Regions from separate parts of the Kitasatospora sp. NPDC096147 genome, predicted to be linked through region 3. Evidence: riboswitches for the same ligand, from Rfam matches in the RefSeq annotation. Region 3 holds a riboswitch; each other region holds the start of a gene.
What was found. Region 3 has a riboswitch for cobalamin ahead of ACIRBX_RS23960 (peptidase). Riboswitches for the same ligand answer to the same signal wherever they lie in the genome.
Positions count from the first base shown of each region.

Region 1: it holds a riboswitch for cobalamin, as region 3 does, so the genes downstream of both, cobN (cobaltochelatase subunit CobN) here and ACIRBX_RS23960 (peptidase) in region 3, are expected to answer to the same signal.
Region 2: it holds a riboswitch for cobalamin, as region 3 does, so the genes downstream of both, ACIRBX_RS21165 (ribonucleoside-diphosphate reductase subunit alpha) here and ACIRBX_RS23960 (peptidase) in region 3, are expected to answer to the same signal.
Region 4: it holds a riboswitch for cobalamin, as region 3 does, so the genes downstream of both, ACIRBX_RS01985 (FecCD family ABC transporter permease) here and ACIRBX_RS23960 (peptidase) in region 3, are expected to answer to the same signal.

Region 1 is NZ_JBIWFX010000004.1:489,378-494,457, reverse strand. It holds gene ACIRBX_RS16430 (precorrin-2 C(20)-methyltransferase) at 1-94, opposite strand, end outside; gene ACIRBX_RS16425 (precorrin-8X methylmutase) at 91-717, opposite strand; gene ACIRBX_RS16420 (cobalamin biosynthesis protein CobG) at 714-1,955, opposite strand; cobalamin riboswitch at 2,113-2,235, shown strand; gene cobN (cobaltochelatase subunit CobN) at 2,355-5,080, shown strand, end outside.
Region 2 is NZ_JBIWFX010000006.1:198,327-203,406, reverse strand. It holds gene ACIRBX_RS21180 (LamG domain-containing protein) at 127-1,311, opposite strand; gene ACIRBX_RS21175 (helix-turn-helix domain-containing protein) at 1,423-2,364, opposite strand; gene ACIRBX_RS21170 (GNAT family N-acetyltransferase) at 2,666-3,160, shown strand; cobalamin riboswitch at 3,345-3,487, shown strand; gene ACIRBX_RS21165 (ribonucleoside-diphosphate reductase subunit alpha) at 3,644-5,080, shown strand, end outside.
Region 3 is NZ_JBIWFX010000008.1:9,446-14,525, forward strand. It holds gene ACIRBX_RS23945 (aldo/keto reductase) at 1-275, shown strand, start outside; gene ACIRBX_RS23950 (NADPH-dependent F420 reductase) at 297-1,007, shown strand; gene cobF (precorrin-6A synthase (deacetylating)) at 1,160-1,918, opposite strand; cobalamin riboswitch at 2,103-2,222, shown strand; gene ACIRBX_RS23960 (peptidase) at 2,327-3,379, shown strand; gene ACIRBX_RS23965 (flagellar hook-length control protein FliK) at 3,407-3,853, shown strand; gene ACIRBX_RS23970 (3-hydroxybutyryl-CoA dehydrogenase) at 3,962-4,828, opposite strand; gene aceB (malate synthase A) at 4,861-5,080, opposite strand, start outside.
Region 4 is NZ_JBIWFX010000001.1:522,329-527,408, reverse strand. It holds gene ACIRBX_RS02000 (amino acid permease) at 1-922, shown strand, start outside; gene ACIRBX_RS01995 (acylphosphatase) at 909-1,205, opposite strand; gene ACIRBX_RS01990 (alpha/beta hydrolase) at 1,322-2,599, opposite strand; cobalamin riboswitch at 2,746-2,890, shown strand; gene ACIRBX_RS01985 (FecCD family ABC transporter permease) at 3,121-4,149, shown strand; gene ACIRBX_RS01980 (ABC transporter ATP-binding protein) at 4,280-5,056, shown strand; gene ACIRBX_RS01975 (ABC transporter substrate-binding protein) at 5,069-5,080, shown strand, end outside.

The DNA.
Region 1 (5,080 bases), on a different contig from region 3:
GCCGGGCGCTCTTGACCGTCACCAGCTCCGGGTCGCCCGGGCCGAGCCCGACGCCGTACAGCCGGCCCGTACCGGACTCCTGCTGCTCCGTCACTCTTCGGTGCTCGCAATCGCGTTGATCGCGGCGGCGGCGATGGCGCTGCCGCCCCGGCGGCCCCGGACCACCAGGTGCTCCAGGCCCGAGGGGTGCGCGGCGAGCGCCTCCTTGGACTCGGCCGCGCCGATGAAGCCGACCGGCACGCCGATCACGGCGGCCGGGCGGGGTGCACCGGCCTCGACCATCTCCAGCAGGCGGAACAGCGAGGTGGGGGCGTTCCCGACGGCGACCACCGCGCCCTCCAGGTGCGGCAGCCAGAGCTCCATCGCGGCGGCGCTGCGGGTGGTGCCCAGCTCCTTCGCCAGGGCGGGCACCGAGGGGTCGGAGAGGGTGCAGATCACCTGGTTGTCGGCGGGCAGCCGCTTGCGGGTGACACCGCTGGCGACCATCGAGACGTCGCACAGGATCGGCGCCCCGGCGTTCAGCGCGGCGCGCGCGTCGGCCACCACCTCCGGCGACCAGAGCAGGTCCTTCACCAGGTCGGTCATGCCGCAGGCGTGGATCATCCGGACCGCGACCTGGGCCACGTCGGTCGGCAGGTGGGCCAGTTCGGCCTCGCGCCGGATGGTGGCAAAGGACTCGCGGTAGATGGCCGCGCCGTCCTTCTCGTACTCGATCACTTGGTCCTCCGGGCCCCGGCTGCCGCCGGGGCCATCTGTTCGGTCGTCAGGTCCTGCGTGGTGGTCTTGCCGGAAATCCGATGGGCCGTCACCCGGTAGGTGGCCGGGCCGCTGGCCAGCACGTCCACCCACTCCCCGCCGGGGTGGCCGCACCGCCGCTCGCAGCCGGACCAGTGCACCGGCAGTCCGGGCGCACCGGCTCCGTCCAGGGCCCGGGCCGCGTCCGCCCGGACGTCGGCGAGCGACTTGGCGCAGCCGGGGGCGCCGGTGCAGGCGGTGGCCAGCTCCCAGGGCGTACCGGGCGTCAGGCGCAGCCCCGCGGCGGCCAGTTCGCCGGCCGCGCCGGGCAGCGCACCCGGGAGGACGACACTGCGCCAGGGCGTGATCCGCAGCTCACCGGCCGAGGCGGCGGAGGCGGCGGCCAGCGCCCGCCACTGGGCGGCGCCCAGGCTGCCGAACCGCGTCCCGGCCACCAGCCCGCCGGCGAACGGACCCACCTCGGGGGCGCCGCCCGCGCGGCGCGGCAGCGGCTCGGCACCCGGGTCGAGCAGCCCGGCCGCCTCCCGGACGAACCAGGCCTTCACCCCGGCCGCCGCGACCGCCGCCAGGAACTCCCCGGCTGCCGCGACCGCCGCCGCCGGGGCCTGCCCGGGGGCGATCCGGCGGGCGGTGGCGGCCCGGCCCAGGCGCAGCAGCGCGCCGCCGTCCGGCGTTGCGATCAACGTCACATCGGCGTCCAGCGCGGCCACGTCGCCCCGGCCGTCGTCGAGTACGAAGAGGAACAGCCCGGCCAGCCCGGCGGCCGGAGCACTGGCGCACAGCCGGGCGTCCAGCTCGCGCGTCCAGGCCCGGACGTCGGCGTGGCCGAGGCCGTCCAGGCCGGAGAGCGGGGAGGCGATCACGTTGCGGACCCGCTCGTGGGTCTCCGAGGGGAGCAGCCCGGCGGCCCGCAGCCGGGCCCCGAGCCCGGCGCCCGCGTCGTCGGCCAGACCGCGCAGCTGGACGTTGCCGCGCGAGGTCAGTTCCAGCCGCCCGTCGCCGAGTTGCTCGGCCGCCTCGGCCAGCGCGAGGGCCTGAGCGGTCGTCAGCAGTCCCCCGGGGATCCGCACCCGGGCCAGCGCGCCGTCGTCGGCCCGGTGCAGCCGCAGGGCACCCGGGCAGGCGTCACCCCGGTCGCGGTCGGGCGCGCCGGGGCGTGGCCCGGCGACGGGTGGCGTGGGTGGCATGGCGGCGAGCATACCCACGTTCCGCCGGTTTGCTCCTGTCCGCTGCGTCACGTCCGAGCGGGCCCGCTCCGCCGCTGATCAGGATCGTCGGGGTCATCCGACGGACCTTCGGGACCCTGGTCCGCTCCCGGGGAGCACCCCGTACGATGCTCCCCGGATGGGTGTACGCCCAGCCAACGCCAGCGACGGCGCCATGGGGAGGAAACCGGTGCGAATCCGGTGCGGTCCCGCCACTGTGACCACGGCCCGGCCGTGGGAGCCAGGAACTCCTGCCGTCCTCACACCAACCCGGGGCGCGGACCCCGAGGAAGGCTCCGCCATGCCCGTGCGCCGTACGCCCGCGCCCCGTCGCGCCGCCGTCCCCTCCTGCCCGCCGTCCCGGCGTGCCGTCACGGCCGGGAGGGCCCCCGCATGATCCTGCTCCTCTCCACCTCCGACACCGACCTGCTGAGCGCCCGCGCGTCCGGCGGTCCGGTCCCGTACCGGCTGGGGAACCCGGCCCGGCTCGGGGTGGACGACCTGCCCGCGCTGCTGGAGGGCACCGACCTGGTGGTGGTCCGCCTGCTCGGTGGCCGCCGGGCCTGGCAGGAGGGCCTGGACGCGCTGCTCGCCGGGCCCCGCCCGGTGGTGGTGCTGACCGGCGAACAGGCCCCGGACGCCCAGCTGATGGAGCTCTCCACCGTCCCGGCCGGCCTGGCCGCCGAGGCGCACGCCTACCTGGCCCACGGCGGCCCGGCGAACCTCGCCGAGCTCGCCTCCTTCCTCTCCGACACCGTGCTGCTCACCGGCCACGGTTTCGCGCCGCCCGCCTCGGCCCCGGCCTGGGGTCCGCTGGAGCGTCAGGCGGCCGACAACGACGGCCCCTTGGTGACGGTGCTCTACTACCGCGCCCACCACATGAGCGGGAACACCGCCTTCGTGGAGACCCTCTGCCGGGCGATCGAGGCCAAGGGCGCCCGCGCCAAGGCGCTGTACTGCGCCTCGCTGCGCGGCGCCGAGCCGGAGCTGCTGGCCGAGCTGGCGCAGGCCGACGCGCTGGTCACCACCGTGCTGGCGGCCGGCGGCACCCGCCCGGCCGACGCCCAGGCCGGCGGCGACGAGGACGCCTGGGACGCCGGTGCACTGGCCGACCTGGACCGCCCGATCCTCCAGGCACTCTGCCTGACCTGGTCGCGCGAGCAGTGGGAGGCCAGCGACGACGGGCTCTCCCCGCTGGACACCGCCACCCAGATCGCCGTGCCGGAGTTCGACGGCCGCCTGATCACCGTGCCGTTCTCCTTCAAGGAGCTGGACGCCGACGGCCTGACCGTCTACGCGGCCGACGCCGAGCGGGCCGCCCGGGTGGCCGGCATCGCGGTCGCCCACGCGAGGCTGCGTCACGTCCCGGCCGCCGAGCGGCGGTTGGCCCTGGTGCTGTCCGCCTACCCGACCAAGCACGCCCGGGTGGGCAACGCGGTCGGCCTGGACACCCCCGCCTCGGCGATGCGGCTGCTGGCCCGGCTGCGGGCCGAGGGCATGGACATCGGCACCGAGGTGCCGGGCCTGGACCTGACCGGCGACGGCCACGAGGGCGACGAGCTGATCCACGCCCTGATCGCGGCCGGCGGCTACGACCAGGACTGGCTGACGGACGACCAGCTCGCCCGGAATCCGGTGCGCATCCCGGCCGCCGACTACCGCCGCTGGTACGCCGAGCTGCCGCAGGGCCTGCGCGAGCAGGTCGAGGAGCACTGGGGCCCGGCCCCGGGCAACCTCTACGTCGACCACTCGCGGAACCCGGACGGCGACATCGTGCTGGCCGCGATCCGCTCCGGGAACCTCCTGGTCCTGATCCAGCCGCCGCGCGGCTTCGGCGAGAACCCGGTGGCGATCTACCACGACCCGGACCTGCCGCCGAGCCACCACTACCTGGCCGCCTACCGCTGGATCGAGGCCGCCCAGGCCGACGGCGGCTTCGGCGCCCACGCCGTGGTGCACCTCGGCAAGCACGGGAACCTGGAGTGGCTGCCCGGCAAGACCGCCGCGCTCTCCGCCGAGTGCGGGCCGGACGCGGTGCTCGGTGACCTGCCGCTGGTCTACCCCTTCCTGGTCAACGACCCGGGCGAGGGCACCCAGGCCAAGCGCCGGGCGCACGCCACCCTGGTCGACCACCTGGTGCCGCCGATGGCCCGGGCCGACTCCTACGGCGACATCGCGCGGCTGGAGCAGCTGCTCGACGAGCACTCGAACATCGCCGCGATGGACCCGGCCAAGCTGCCCGCCATCCGGGCGCAGATCTGGACCCTGATCCAGGCCGCCAAGCTGGACCACGACCTCGGCCTGGACGAGCGCCCCGAGGACGACGGCTTCGACGACTTCCTGCTGCACGTCGACGGCTGGCTGTGCGAGATCAAGGACGTCCAGATCCGGGACGGCCTGCACGTGCTCGGCCAGGCCCCGGCCGGCGAGGACCGGGTCAACATCGTGCTGGCCATCCTGCGGGCCCGGCAGATCTGGGGCGGCGTCAGCGCGCTGCCCGGCCTGCGCGAGGCGCTCGGCCTGGACGAGGCGGCGCTGACCCTGGGCGCCACCGACGCGGCCGAGGCGCAGGCCCGCGCCCTGGTCGAGGCGATGGAGGCCGAGGACTGGGCCCCGTCCGCGGTGGAGAAGGTGGCCGCCGGGCACCCGGAGGCGGTCCGCGAGGTGCTCGACTTCGCCGCCCGCGAGGTGGTCCCCCGGCTGACCGCCACCACCGACGAGCTGGACGCGGTGCTGCACGCGCTGCGCGGCGGCTTCGTCCCGGCCGGCCCCTCCGGCTCGCCGCTGCGCGGTCTGGTGAACGTGCTGCCGACCGGCCGCAACTTCTACTCCGTCGACCCGAAGGCGGTGCCCTCCAAGCTGGCCTGGGAGACCGGCCAGGCGCTGGCCCAGTCCCTGGTGGACCGCTACCAGGCGGACAACGACGGCGAGTTCCCGTCCTCGGTCGGCCTCTCGCTCTGGGGCACCAGCGCGATGCGCACCGCCGGTGACGACATCGCCGAAGCCTTCGCCCTGCTCGGTGTCCGCCCGGTCTGGGACGACGCCTCGCGCCGGGTCACCGGCCTGGAGCCGATCCCGCTGGAGGAGCTGGGCCGCCCCCGGATCGACGTCACCCTGCG
Region 2 (5,080 bases), on a different contig from region 3:
TATCCGATGCTCACGCACCATCGGCACCCCCGTGACCATGTCGTGATGATCACAGGGGTGCCGGTGGGGGTATGCTGAAAGATTACGGTCCGTCAGATCCGACGGGGCGTCAGGCTCCGCTCCCGGTCAGCCGACCAGCCAGGAGGCCGTCGGCTTCTCCTTGACCCCGTTGGTCTTCAGCGAGGCGATCTGGTCCGCGCTCAGCGCCAGGTTCCAGATCTTGGTGCTGCCGATCACCCCGGCCCAGTTGCCGCTCCACAGCTTGTGCTGGCGGCTGCGGCCGAGCTGCAGCGGGCCCGGACCGGACCAGATCCCCGGCACCTGCGCGGAGGCGCTCTTGGAGGCCGGCTGGCCGTTGACGAACAGCGCGACGGTCTTGGTGCTGGCGTCGTAGACCCCGGTCAGCAGGGCCCACTCGCCGACCGTGTTGATGTTCTCGGAGGCGACCGAGACGATCGTGGAGTCGGCGCCGCCGTCGGCGGTCTGCACCCGGAACTCCCAGAACTTCTTGCCGTCCTGGGTGGCGTTGCGGCCGAGGTCGAACGAGAACGAGGCCCCGTCGCCCTGGCTGATCGCGGTCCGTTGGCCCTCCGGCGCCTCGTTGTAGACCCAGGCGGCGATGGTGAAGCTGCCGTTCACGTCCACCACCTTGGTGGCCGACTCGGCGTGCGAGTTGTTGTTGCTGCGCAGCCGCAGCACGTGGCCGTCCGGCACCCGGCTGACCTCGGCGTCCGGGCCGATGGCCAGATTGGCCTGACCGGAGAGGTCGGCCAGGGTGTTCGGGTCGCCCGGCACGGTGACCGATCCGCCCTGGCCCGGGGTGGCCGAACCCGAGGGCTTGGCGGTGGAGCTGCCGTCGGCCGTCGGCGAGGTGGCGGCCACCGTCGGGGTCTTCTCGTCGTCGGTCTTGTTGATGACGGCGTAGCCCGCGCCGACCCCGAGCGCCACGGCCACCGCGACCACCACGGCGGTGATGGTCCGCTTGCGACGGCGGACCCGCTGCTCCTCCTGGTCGGCCAGCTGCTCCCAGCTCGGGCTCGCGTTCGGCGGCTGCTGCTGGAACTGCTGGAACTGGGCCTGCGGGTGCGGGTATCCGTAGCCGTCCTGCGACGGGTAGCCACCCTGCGCGGGGTAGCCCCCCGGAGCGGGGTAGCCGCTCTGCGGATGCGGGTACCCGTACGCGGCCTGCCCCGGGATCTGGCCGGGCTGCACGGGCGGGAACGCGCCCGCCGGCGCCGCCTCGTTCGGCGTCTGAGAGGGATGCTGGCCCGGAGTCGGGGCAACGTCCGGGCGTTCCGTACCGTCAGTCATAGTGCGGATGCTAGAACATGGCGCCCCGACAGCCGACGGCCTCCCCACCGAACCGATACCGAAGCGGAACCTGCCGGGGGTGTACCGGCCCCGGCGGCGGGTGACGTCCGCTCAGCCGAAGGTCCGCCGGTACGCCTGCGGGGTGGTGCCGAGCCAGCGGGTGAAGTGGTGCCGCAGAGTGGCCGCGTTGCCGAAGCCGCTGGACGAAGCCACCGTCTCCACCGGCTCGTTGGTGCCCTCCAGCAGCCGCTGGGCGAGCAGCAGGCGCTGGTTGGTGAGCCAGCGGTGCGGGGTGGTGCCGGTCTCCTGCTGGAAGCGCCGGGCGAAGGTGCGCGGGGACATGTGCGCCCGGGCCGCCAGCTGATCGACGGTCAGCTCCTGGTCCAGGTGGTGGCGCAGCCACTCCAGCAGGCCGCCGAGCGAGTCCGCGTCGCACTCCGGCAGCGGCCGGGCGACGAACTGGGCCTGCCCGCCGTCCCGGTGCGGGGCGACCACCATCCGGCGGGCGATCCCCCGGGCCACCTCCGCCCCCTGGAGCTTGCGGACCAGGTGCAGGCAGGCGTCGATGCCGGCCGCCGTACCGGCCGAGGTGATCACCGGGTCCTCGTCCACGTAGAGCACGTCCGGCTCCACGGTCGTGAGCGGGAAGCGCGCCGCCAGCCGCTCGGTGTGCTTCCAGTGCGTGGTGGAGCGGCGTCCGTCCAACAGCCCGGCGGCGCCCAGCAGGAAGGCCCCGCTACAGATCGACAGCACCCGGGCGCCCCGGTCGGCCGCGGCCCGCAGCGCCTCGATCAGCACCTGCGGGTACTCGTCCCGGACGTGGGTGGCGGCGGCGATCACCAGGTCCGCCCCGGCCAGCCGCTCGGCGCCGTGCTCCACCTCGATCCGGTACCCGGCGTGGGTGCGCAGCAGCCCGGGCCGGTCGGAGGCGACCGCGAACTCGTAGAGCGGCAGCCCGTCGTCCCGCCGGTCGAGGCCGAACACCTCGGTGGCGACGCCCAGTTCGAACGGGTGGACGTCCTCCAGGACCACGGTGACCACGTTGCGCAGCATGGCGCCAGGATGCCCGATGGCAGGATATCGACGCAATGGGTTGTTCCTGCCACTCGTGGCAGCCGGGGCCCGGCGGAAGACTCGACGGCATGGACCTCCCCTCCGCCCTCGCCCTGCTCGCGATCCTCTCCGCCTTCGGCCTGCTCGGTGCCCTGGTCGGCCGCGATGTGACCCGCAACTCCCGCCACGGGCGCGACAACTGGCACCGCCCCGGGGGCTACCCCGCCGACCCGTCGACCGCCGATCGGCTGCACGGCACCCCCGGAGCCGGTTCGGACACCCGTTCGGGCAGACTGTCCGGATGGACATCGTCATCCGCCCCGCCGTCGAGGCCGACCTCCCCGCCGTCGGCGCCGTCACCCACGAGGCGTTCGTCGGAGACGGTCACAGCCCGGCCGACGGCCCCTACGCCTCCCAACTCCTCGACGCCCGCCCGCGCTTCGAGCAGGCCGAGCTCCTCGTCGCGGCCGACCCGGCCGACGGGCAGCTGCTCGGCTGCGTGACCTTCGCCGTCGGCGGCACCCCGTTCGCCGACATCGCCGCGCCGCACGAGGGCGAGATCCGGATGCTGGCGGTCTCCGGCGCCGCCCGGGGCCGCGGCGTCGGCGAGCAGCTGGTCCGGGCGGCGATCGCCCGCAGCCGCGAGCTGGGCCTGGCCGGCATGGCCTTCTCCACCCGGCCGTCGATGACCTCGGCGCACCGGCTGTACGAGCGCCTCGGCTTCCGGCGCACCACCGAGCGGGACTGGGACGTCCGCCCCGGCGTCCGGCTGCTGGTCTACACGATGACCTTCTGAGGAGCAGCTCCGAGACCTTCCGAGCCCGCTCCGACGGCTCCGTGGGGGCGCCCGGCCGGGCGCCCCCACGGACGTGTCCGGAGGCCGCCCGACGGCCTCCTCCAAGCCCCGCAAGGGTCCTGCGATGACGGACCGGAATAGGACGATCACGGCGACGCGCCACTAGATATGGGGGCGCTCATCTCAGGCGCCACAACATGTATGCTCGCTCTCGCTGTCGATGCAGGGGAACCCGGTGGAAGTCCGGGACTGCCCCGCAGCGGTGAGCGGGCGCCCCACAACGGCCCCCCGCGAGTCCGATGACCTGCCGACGGCGTGCCACACGGCTTCCCCGCAGACGCCTTGCAGCACAGCTTTGACGTCCGGGCCTCGCGGGTGGGCCGGGGGTGATCCGCGCGCGCCGTCAGGCGTTCCGCGCGTGCTCCCCTGCGCCCGATCGGGCCCGGCAGCCATGCCGACCGCCGCCGCCAGGAGAGAAGCGCCTTGACCATCGCTGCCTCAGTTGCCCTGCCCGCCCAGGGAACCGCCGAAGACCGGACCGACCCGGGGGCCGCACTGCTCCGGCTCCTCACGGACCGCAGCGCCGACCTCCCCCAGGTGGACCCGGGCCACGTCGCGGCCGCTGCGCTGCGCGGCCGGCACGCCGGCTCGGACTTCGCCGAGCTGCGCGGCCTGGCCGTGGAGGCTGCCGCCTCGATGATCGCCGAGGACCCGCAGTACTCGAAGCTCGCCGCCCGGCTGCTGGCGCTGGAGATCCGGGACGAGGCCGTCTCGCAGGGCGCCGTCACCTTCGCCGCCTCGATCGCCGTCGGCCACGCCGAGGGCCTGATCGGCGACGTCACCGCCGCCTTCGTGGCCAAGCACGCGACCGTCTTCAACGGCCTGATCGACCCGGCCGGCGACGACCGCTTCGAGTACTTCGGCCTGCGCACCGTGCAGTCCCGCTACCTGCTGCGCCACCCGATCACCCGTCAGGTGATCGAGACCCCGCAGCACTTCCTGCTCCGGGTCGCGGCGGGCCTGGCGGTCGGCGACACCGAGCAGTCGGTGGCCGAGGTGGCCGAGCTCTACCGCCTGATGAGCCGGCTGGAGTACCTGACCTCCTCGCCGACCCTCTTCAACTCCGGCACCAAGCACCCGCAGATGTCCTCCTGCTACCTGCTGGACTCGCCGCTGGACAACCTGGACTCGATCTACAACCGGTACGCCCAGATCGCCCGGCTCTCCAAGCACGCCGGCGGCATCGGCCTGTCCTACTCGCGGATCCGCTCGCGCGGCAGCCTGATCCGGGGCACCAACGGCAAGTCCAACGGCATCGTCCCGTTCCTGCGCACCCTGGACTCCTCGGTCGCCGCGGTGAACCAGGGCGGCCGCCGCAAGGGCGCGGCCTGCGTCTACCTGGAGACCTGGCACGCGGACGTCGAGGAGTTCCTGGAGCTCCGCGACAACACCGGCGAGGAGGCCCGCCGGACCCACAACCTGAACCTCGCCCACTGGATCCCGGACGAGTTCATGCGCCGGGTGAACGCCAACGCCGACTGGTCGCTGTTCTCCCCGGCCGACGTCCCCGAGCTGGTCGACCTCTGGGGCGCCGAGTTCGACGAGGCGTACGTCAAGGCCGAGCAGGCCGGCAAGGCCGTCCGCACCATCCCGGCGCAGACCCTGTACGCCCGGATGATGCGCACCCTGGCGCAGACCGGCAACGGCTGGATGACCTTCAAGGACGCCTCCAACCGGGCCGCCAACCAGACCGCGCTGCCCGGCCGGGTGGTGCACTCCTCGAACCTCTGCACCGAGATCATCGAGGTCACCGACGACTCCGAGACCGCCGTCTGCAACCTCGGCTCGGTCAACCTGGGCGCCCACGTGGCCCCCGGCGCCACCGCCGCCGACCTGCTGGGTGCGATGGACTGGGAGCGG
Region 3 (5,080 bases):
TGCTCGACCACGTCACCGCCGAGGGCATCGCCTTCATCCCGTGGTTCCCGATCGCCACCGGCGAACTCGCCCGCCCGGGCGGCAAGTTGGACGCCATCGCGACGCGTCTCGGCGCCACCCCGGCCCAGCTCGCGCTGGCCTGGCTGCTGCGCCGCTCCCCGGTGGTGCTGCCGATCCCCGGCACCTCGAAGGTGTCGCACCTGGAGGAGAACCTGGGCGGCGCCCTGGTGACCCTGGACGACGCGGACTTCGCCGAGCTCAGCTCGCTGGCCTGACCCCTCCCCCCTCCCCCGGCCATCTCCTTCCTCTCCGACCGTTCACCGAAGAAGCACGGAGCACATCCCATGAAGATCGGCATCATCGGCGCGGGCCACATCGGTGGCAACCTGACCCGCCGGCTCACCAGCCTCGGCCATGAGGTGAAGGTGGCCAACTCCCGTGGCCCGGAGACCCTTTCCGAGCTGGCGGCGGAGACCGGCGCCACCGCAGTGCTCGCCACCGAGGCGGCGGCCGGGGCGGAGCTGGTCGTGGTGACCATCCCGCTGAAGAACATCCCCGGCCTGCCCGACGACCTGTTCGCCGGTGCGGCGGACGGCTTCGTCGTGATCGACACCAACAACTACTACCCGCAGCCGCGCGACGGCCGGATCGCCGGCATCGAGGACGAGGGCCTGACCGAGAGCCGCTGGGTCGAGCGGCAGCTCGGCCACCCGGTGGTCAAGGCGTTCAACGGCACCTACGCCCAGGACATCCTGGACCGTCCGCTGCCGGCCGGGGACCCGGAGCGGATCGCCCTGCCGGTGGCCGGTGACGACCCGGCGGCCAAGCAGCTGGTGCGTGACCTGATCGATGCCCTCGGGTTCGACACCGTGGACTCCGGCGGCATCGACGACTCCTGGCGCCAGCAGCCGGACACCCCGGTCTACGGTCTGCGGGCCGGTGTCGAGGCCGTCACCAAGGCGCTCGCCGAGGCGTCTCCGGAGCGTCCGGCCAACTTCCGGGGCTGACGGACCGGTGGCGGTGGCCGGTCACCCGGTGGCTCGCACCACCGGGTGACCGGCCACCGCCGTACCCGCCCGGACCCCGCCGCCCGGACCCCGCCGCCCGGACCCGCCGCGGACTCACTGCCCGGACCCCGGCGCCCCGTCCTGAGCCGCCGTCACTTCCCGGTGCGGCGCAGCAGGTAGGTGTCCATGATCCAGCCCTTGCGCTCGCGCGCCCGTTCACGCGCCTCCCGAATCCGGGGCACCGCCTCGGCGAGCGGTCCGGCGTCGAGGATCTCGTCGGGGGTGCCTAGGTAGGCGCCGTAGAGGATCTCCAGCCCCTCGGGGTCGATCTCGGCGAACGCGGCGCGGCCGTCCAGCATCACCACCACGTCGTCCACCTGCTCCGGCATCCCGGCGGCCAGCCGACGCCCGGTGGTGATCTGCAGCGGACGGCCGACCCGGGTCAGCGTGGTGCGGTGCCGGGCGGCGAGCGCGGAGACGCTGCTGATCCCGGGGATCACCTCGTACCCGAAGGACTGCCGGCCGCGGCCCAGCACGTCCTCCACCACCGCGATCACGCTGTCGTACAGGCTCGGATCGCCCCAGACCAGGAAGGCCCCGGTGCCGTTCTCGCCGAGGTGCTCGGCGATCAGTCCCTCGACCAGGTCGGCCCGGCGGGTGCGCCAGTCGTCCACCGCCTCCCGGTAGGCGGGGGTGGTCCGGTCGCGTTCCGCGTCCGGCACCGCCACCACCCGGTGGCCCGGGGCGGCGTGCTCGGTGAGGATGCGGCGGCGCAGGTCGATCATCTCCTTCCGTTCCTCGGGCTTGTCGAGGAGGAAGAAGACCTCGGTGCGGGCGATGGCCTTCGCGGCCTGGAGGGTGAGGTGGTCGGGGTCGCCGGCACCGATGCCGATGATCAGGATCTGTCGCATGCCCCGATTCTCCCCCGGCCGGGCACCCGGGCAGGCCACCCCGGGGACGGTGCCGGTGCGGTGCCGGGACGGGCCGGGACCGGAGCAGGTCGGGCCGGGCCGGGCCGGGCCGGGTCGGGTCGGGCTGCCGGTGTGACGCACTCGGCCCTTGACCCCGGGATTTCGGCGCCGGGATGATGGGCCGTCAACTCTCGACTCCGCCGCTGGGGGAAGCCGGTCCGAAACCGGCGCTGACCCGCAACGGTAGGTCGCCGACCCCGGTCGGCGGCGAGCCCGGATACCCGGCTGCGGAGGTGTACCGCCAACTCCTCCCGTCGTGGTCTGCGGGCCGGAGCCCCGTGGGCTGCCCCGAGGTCTCTCTCGGGCAGGCCCTCCGGGCCCCTGCGTCCAGGCCCGGAAAGGCAGTTCATGCCCGCGCTCCGCCGCTCCCTGGGCCTGTTCGCGACCGCCGCGCTCGCCCTCGCCGCCACCCTGCCGACCGTCACCGCCGCACAGGCCACCTCCGGCTCCGGCGCCACCATCCGCCCTGATGCCGCTGCCGCCGGCTGGCTGGCCCGCCAGTTGGTGAACGGCGACCACTTCGAGTCGGTCTTCGACGGCACGGCCTACCCGGACCAGGGTCTGACCGTGGACGCCGTGCTCGCCTTCGCCGCCGCCCACAGCTCCGACCAGGCCGCCGCCCGGGCCACCGCCTGGCTGGCCCAGCCCGCCAACACCACCGGCTACGTCGGCGACGGCACCACCGAGGCGTACGCGGGGGCCACGGCCAAGCTGCTGCTGGCCGCCCAGGTGCGGGGGGCGAACCCGGCCTCGTTCGGCGGGGTGGACCTGCCGGGGCAGCTGCGCGGCCTCCAGACGCCGTCCGGCCGGTTCTCCGACCGCTCCCAGTGGGGCGACTACAGCAACAACTTCGGCCAGGCCCTGGCCGTCATAGCACTCAAGCGCACTCCGGCCGGCGCGCCGACCGCCGCCGTGGACTTCCTGGCCTCCACCCAGTGCGCGGACGGCGGCTTCCCGGTCGCCCTCGGGCAGCCGGCCTGCACCAGCGACCCGGACGCCACCGCCCTCGCCGTCCAGGCACTGGCCGCCACCGGCCGTACGGCCAAGGCCAGTTCGGGTCTCGGCTGGCTGACCGCGCACCAGAACGCGGACGGTGGCTTCGCCGCCGCCGGGGCCACCGCCTCCAACGCCAACAGCACCGGGCTGGCCACCGCCGCACTGCTCTCGAACGGCCGCTACGGGGCCGGTCTCAAGGGCTGGAGCAGCCTGGTCAAGCTCCAGCAGGGCTGCTCGGCCACCGCCGTCAACCGGGGTGCGGTCGCCTACGACGCCACCGGCTTCAACGCCGCCACCGCGAACCGGGCCACCGCGCAGGCCGTGCTCGGCCTCGCCGGCAGCTCGCTGGCCACCCTCTCCGCACACGGCGCCCGCCCGGACGCGCCCACCCTCGCCTGCCGCTGAGCCCTCCTCCGAAAGGACCGTCACACCATGCTGACCAGAAGGACGTTCGGTGCCACCGCCCTGGCCGCCGGCCTGCTCGCCGCCTCGGCGGTGGTGACCGCCACCCCCGCCCAGGCCGCTGCCTGCTCCGGCACCTCCGGGGTCACGGTGGTGGTCGACTTCACCGCCGTGGGCGGCGGCATCCAGACCGGCTGTGCCCCGGGTGACCCGGCCAGCGGCCTGGCCGCGCTGACCGGCGCGGGCTTCTCCTACGCGTTCCACCCGCGCTTCCCGGGCTTCGTCTGCAAGATCAACAGCCTGCCGACCACCTGCACCAACCCGACCGGCTCGGCCTACTGGTCCTACTGGCACGCCCAGCACGGCACCCCGTGGGTCTACAGCAACCTGGGCGGCGCCTCCTACGACCCCGCCCCCGGCGACGTCGAGGGCTGGTCCTTCGGCGCGGGCACCCAGCCGGGCATCACTGCCCCCTGACGCCCCGTCCGGCATCGGCGGCCACCCGAGCGCACCGGTGCCCCGGCCCTCCGCGACGGAGGCCGGGGCACCGGCGGGTCCGGGCCCGGTGGGGCGGGCCGGGCCGGGTCAGGCCGCCGGGTGCGGGTGGAAGCCGCGTCCGCTCTTGCGGCCCAGCAGGCCCGCCTCCACCATCCGGGCCAGCAGCGGCGGCGGCGCGTAGAGCGGCTCCTTGTACTCGTCGTACAGCGACTGCGCGATCGCCTGGACGGTGTCCAGCCCGATCAGGTCGGCGAGTTGGAGCGGGCCCATCGGGTGGGCGCAGCCGTGCACCATGCCCGCGTCGATGTCCTCGGCGGAGGCGTGACCGCCCTCGGCCATCCGGATCGCGGCGAGCAGGTACGGCACCAGCAGCGCGTTGACCACGAAGCCGGCCCGGTCCCGGGAGCGGATCACGTGCTTGCCGAGGGTGCCGGCGGCGAAGGCGGCGATCCGCTCGGTGACCTCGAGGTCGGTGTGCAGCGAGCTGACCACCTCGACCAGCGGCATGACCGGCGCCGGGTTGAAGAAGTGCAGGCCCAGCACGTGGGTGGGCCGTCCGGTGGCGATGCCGAGGCGGGTGACCGGGATGGCGGAGGTGTTGGTGGCCAGCACCGCCCGCTCGTCGGCCAGGATCTTGTCCAGGCTGCCGAGCACCCCGGTCTTCACCGACTCGTCCTCGACCACCGCCTCGACCACCAGCTGACGGTCCGCCAGCGCCTCCAGGTCGTCGGCGAAGAGCAGGTGGGCCCAGGCGTCGGTGCGCTGCCGCTCGTCGAGCCGGCCGCGCTCGGCGGCCCGGTGCAGGGAGCGGTCGATCCGGGCCCGGGCGGCCCGGAGGGCGGCCGGGTCGCGTTCGCAGACCACGGTGTCCAGCCCGGCCCGGGCGAAGACCTCGGCGATGCCGGCGCCCATCTGCCCGGCGCCGACCACGGCCACGCGGCGGATCTCGTTCACGGTGCTGCCTCTCTGACGGTGTTCGGGCCCGGTCAGGCCGGGGTGACGGTGCGCACCAGGTGGCGGGCGTAGGCGGCGGTGGTGAGGAAGGGCGGCAGGTCGTCGCCGAGCGCGGTCTCCTCCAGCACCCGGACGGCCTCGTCCAGCAACTCCGGGTCCGCTCCCTCGGTGAGCATCAGGGCCCGCTCCCGGTCGATCTGGCGCCGGACGGCGCCCGCCGTGGCCAGGGTGCCGCCGGCCAGCCGCGCGCAG
Region 4 (5,080 bases), on a different contig from region 3:
GCCCGGCTCGGACAACCCGGGCGCCGGGCTGGCCCACCTGACCGACACCGGCGGCTTCTTCCCGCACGGGGCCGGGGCGGTGCTGACCGGTGTGCTGATGGTGGTCTTCTCCTTCATGGGCAGCGAGATCGTCACGCTGGCCGCCGGCGAGTCGGCCGACCCCCGACGGGCCGTCACCCGGGCCACCAACTCGGTGATCTGGCGGATCGCGGTCTTCTACCTGGGCTCGATCCTGGTGGTGCTCACCCTGCTGCCGTGGAACGACCCGGCGATCACCGAGAAGGGCTCGTACGTCGCCGCGCTGGACTCGATCGGCATCCCGCAGGCGGGCACCATCATGGAGGTGGTGATCCTCACCTCGGTGCTGTCCTGCCTCAACTCCGGCCTCTACACCGCCTCCCGGATGGCCTTCTCGCTGGGCGAGCGCGGCGACGCGCCCGCTTCCTTCGCCCGGGTGAACCGGCGCGGCGTGCCGGTGGCGGCGATCCTCGGCTCGGTGGTCTTCGGCTTCGTCGCGGTGTACTTCAACTACCAGTTCAAGGACACCGTCTTCAGCTTCCTGCTGAACTCCTCCGGGGCGATCGCGCTCTTCGTCTGGCTGGTGATCTGCTGCACCCAGCTGCGGATGCGCGGCATCCTGCTGCGGGAGAAGCCGGAGGGGCTGACGGTGAAGATGTGGCTCTTCCCGTGGCTGACCTGGGCGGCCATCGCGATGATCGTCTTCGTGATCGGCTACATGTTCACGGACGACGAGAACCGCGAGGTGGTGTCGCTCTCGCTGGGCGTGGCGGCCTTCGTGGTGCTGCTCGGCGTGGTGCACGGGCAGCGCAAGCGCGGTGAGCGGGAGGGCAAGCAGCGGGCGCGCGAGGCGAAGGGTGAGGCCGAGGCCGACTCGAAGAGCGGGGCGATCAGCGGATCGTGAAGCCCTGGTGTGCGGGCCCGGTGGCCGGGGAGTCGTCCCACTGCTCGGCCACCGTGCCCACCCGGCCGGGGGTGTCGCCGGACCGGAGCCACTCCAGCAGGCGGGTGCACTCCGCCCGGCCACCATCGGCCAGCACCTCCACCCCGCCGTCGGCGAGGTTGCGGGCGTAGCCGGTCAGCCCGCCGATCGCGGCGGCCCGCTCCCTGACGGACCATCGGAAGCCGACGCCCTGGACGAGCCCGTGGACGAGGACGGTCAGACGGGTGCGGTCGTCGGCGCTCATCCGCCCACCGTAGCCGAGCCGGTCGGACCGGCGGCGCCGTCCCACGCCGGGTCGGCACACCGACGGACCGGTCCGGTGGGCCGCGGTGGGCGGACCAGCGCCGCCGTGGCCGGACCCTAGCGGTCGAGGGCGTCGAACCAGCGGATGATCTGCGGCGTGGCCAGCCGCAGCGTGTCGAAGTGGCCGACCGGGCCCTGGTCGAGCACGGCGGCCCGCACCCCGTGCTTGGCCAGATCGGCCGCGCAGGAGCGGGAGTTGGCGATCGGCACGTCGCGGTCGCCGTTCGCGGCGTACAGCCGGACGGGCGCGGCGGGGCGCCAGTCGCAGCCGCCGTCGGTGGCGTCCAGCGCTGCCGAGAGCCCCGGGCCGGGCGCGCCGAGCTGGTCGTGGAAGGAGTCGGTGAGCAGCTCGCGGACGGTGCCCGGCAGGGCCGCGACCACCTCCTCCTCGGTGTGCCGGGTGTCGAAGAGCCCCTCCACCACGGCGGCGTACGGAGCCCGGAACACCTCGCTCGGATCGCGGTAGAGCGGGTGCAGGCGGTTGGCGGCGGTCAGGTAGTAGGAGAGGTAGAAGACGGCCGAGCGCTCGTCCACCCGCCCGTCCAGGATGCCCGGCAGCTCCGCGCCCCGGACGTCGTGCGGCCCGGCCACCGGGGCCAGCCCGCGCAGCCGCAGGTGCCGGTCGGAGATCCTGGCCAGCTCCCGGCCGAGGGCCATGGCCACCTGGCCGCCCTGGGAGAAGCCGGTGGCGTACACGTCCCCGGTCAGCGGGCGCCCCAGCCGACGGCCGGCCTCGTCCGCGGCGCGCAGCAGGTCGAGCGAGGCGGAGACGGCGGAGCGGGTGTCCATGTAGGGGTGCAGGCCGGGGCCGAGCCCGAGGCCGAGGTAGTCGGGGGCGGCGACCGCGCGCCCGGCCGAGGACTGCAGGTAGGGGGAGAGCTTGCCGAAGTCCTCGGCGGTGGACGGCGCGTAGTCCCGGTGCACCATCGTGCCGTGGGTGTCGGAGACCACCGCGAGGCGGCGCGGACCGCCCTGCGGCAGCACGAACAGACCGGTGGCGGTGGTCGGGGCGCCCTGCGGGGTGACGGTGCGGTAGGTCAGCCGGTAGGCGGTGATGCCGTGACGGACGGTGCCGGTGTCCACGCCGAAGTTCCCGGCGAAGGCGGTCAGCTGAGCGGTGCTCAGCCGCTCCAGCGGGGTCACGGAGAGCAGGGCACCCCGACCGGTGGTGGGGGTGGCAGCCGAGTCGGCGGCCGTGGTGGTGCGGGTGGTGGCGGCTGCGCTGGCGGGCGCCGCGACGCCGACCGCCAGGAGGGCAGCGGCGGCCAGGGCGAGGGCCCGTCGGCTGCGGGAACGGCCGTACGTGGAGCGGGAGTTCTGCGGGTCGGTGGTCATGGTGAGGACGCTACGGGCGGGCGGCCCGGGGCCGGTACCCGGCCAGCACCCCGCCCGGGGTGGGGCTGTCCCCCGTAACGAGGACGGGAGACGGCCCCTGGGGAGCGGGACCGCATCGGGGCGGGTGTGCTGGGCGCCACAGGGCTGGGACCCTTACCGGTAAGGGGAGCCTTGTTATGCTGCCAAGGCGTCCCGAGGGAGAAGTCCGGTGAGAACCCGGCGCTGACCCGCAACGGTGGAACGGCCCCTGACGGGCCGTGAGTCCGATCGCCCCCGGCGGCGCTGTCCTCCCGAGAACTCGCCGCGGACTGCGAGGGGAAGTCGAACGGCGCGCCCGCCCGGCGTGCGGACGCCCGTCGTCCGCCACCGCCGCAGCCGGCTCCACCGGTCGCGCCCCCGTACGCCCGGCGCCCGACCGAAGGCCCGGCCCGTTGAGCAGCGCGACCACCGCGACCACCGCCACCGGACGTCCCGGCGGCGCCACCAGCCCGCCGGGCCCCGCGTCGCCCACCCGGCCACCGCTGCGCACCGGTGCCCTGGCCGTCGGTCTCGCCGTGGTCCTGCTGGTCTCGCTGCTCTGCGGTGTCGCCCTCGGGTCCTCCGGGCTGAGCCTCGGCCAGGTCACCCACTTCCTCCAGGCCGGGCTGACCGGCGGGCGCATCCACGCCGACCAGGCGGCCGGCTACGCCATCGTCTGGGAGATTCGGCTGCCCAGGGTGGTGCTGGCCGCCGTGGTCGGCGCCGGGCTCTCCGCCGTGGGCGTGGCCGTTCAGGCCATGGTCCGCAACGCGCTGGCCGACCCCTTCGTGCTGGGCATCTCCTCCGGCGCCGCGGTCGGGGCGAACGCCGTGCTGCTGCTCGGCGCCTTCGCCTCGCTCGGCGTCTGGGCGCTCTCGCTCTCGGCCTTCAGCTCGGCGCTGGCCGCGATGGTGCTGGTGTACGCGGTGGCCCGCACCGCTCAGGGCCTGACACCGCTGCGGCTGGTGCTCACCGGCACCGCACTGGCCTACGGCTTCTCCGCCGTCACCTCGCTGATGGTCTTCTCGGCGGAGCGCGGCGAGGCGGCCCGGACGGCGATGATGTGGCTGCTTGGCAGCCTGGGCGGGGCGACCTGGGCCTCGGTGCCGATCGCCGCCGCGACGGTGCTGGCCGGGCTGGTCTACCTGCTGGCCGCCGCCGGGAGCCTGGACGCGCTGGCGATGGGCGACGAGACGGCGGCGGCGCTCGGCGTGGACGCGTCCCGGCTGCGACGGGCGCTGTTCCTGGTGACCGCCGCCGTCACCGGGACGGTGGTGGCGGTGAGCGGGGCGATCGGCTTCGTCGGGCTGATGGTGCCGCACCTGGCCCGGATGCTGGTCGGGGCCGGGCACCGACGGGTGCTGACGGTGGCTCCGCTGCTCGGCGCGGTGCTGCTGGTGTGGGTGGACATCGTCTCCCGGCTGCTGCTCGCCCCGGCGGAACTGCCGGTCGGGGTGATCACGGCGGTGCTCGGGGTGCCGTGCTTCCTGCTGCTGATGCGGCGCCGCTCGTACAGCTTCGGTGGCCGCTGATGGGGACTCAACGGCGGCGCGGCACACGGCCGGGGAGGGACGCGGGGACGGACACGAGGGCGGAGACGGCAGTGGGGACGAAGGCGGGGACGGGCGTGCGGGGCGCCGCCGTTCCGGTGGGAGGACGGGCGTGAAGGTCGAGATCGACGCGGTGTCGGTGGAGATCGCCGGGGCACGGCTGGTGCACGAGGCGAGCCTGGCGGCCGACTCCGGCCAGGTGATCGGGCTGGTCGGGCCGAACGGGAGCGGCAAGTCCACGCTGCTGCGGACCGTCTACCGGGCGCTGCGCCCGAGCGCCGGCCGGGTGCTGCTGGACGGCGAGGACCTGCACGGCCTGACGGCCCGTGAGGGGGCCCGCCGGGTCGGGGCGCTGCCGCAGGAGACGGTGTCCGAGTTCGACTTCACGGTGGCCGAGGTGGTGGGCATGGGCCGGCTGCCGCACCGGCGCGGCTTCGGCGGTCCGTCGCCCGAGGACGCCGTCGGCACCGAGGCCGCGCTGGCGCAGGTCGGTGCCGCCCACCTGGCCGGGCGGGGCTTCCTCCAACTCTCCGGCGGTGAGAAGCAGCGGGTGCTGATCGCCCGCGCGCTGGTGCAGCGCCCGCAGGTGCTGGTGCTGGACGAGCCGACCAACCACCTGGACATCGCGCACCAGTTGGAGGTGCTGGCGCTGGTCCGCGACAGCGGGCTCACCGTCCTCACCGCGCTGCACGACCTCAACCTGGCCGCCGCCCACTGCGATCTGCTCCACGTCATCGAGGGCGGTCGGATTGTCACCTCCGGTCCGCCGGGCGAGGTGCTCTCGGCCGGGCTGCTGGCCGAGGTCTTCGGGGTGCGCGCGCACCCCGTCCGGCACCCCGTGACCGGGGCCGTCCAACTGCTCTTCGACCGTCTCTCCACCGATTCCTGAGGAAGTACCACGTTGTTCACCGCA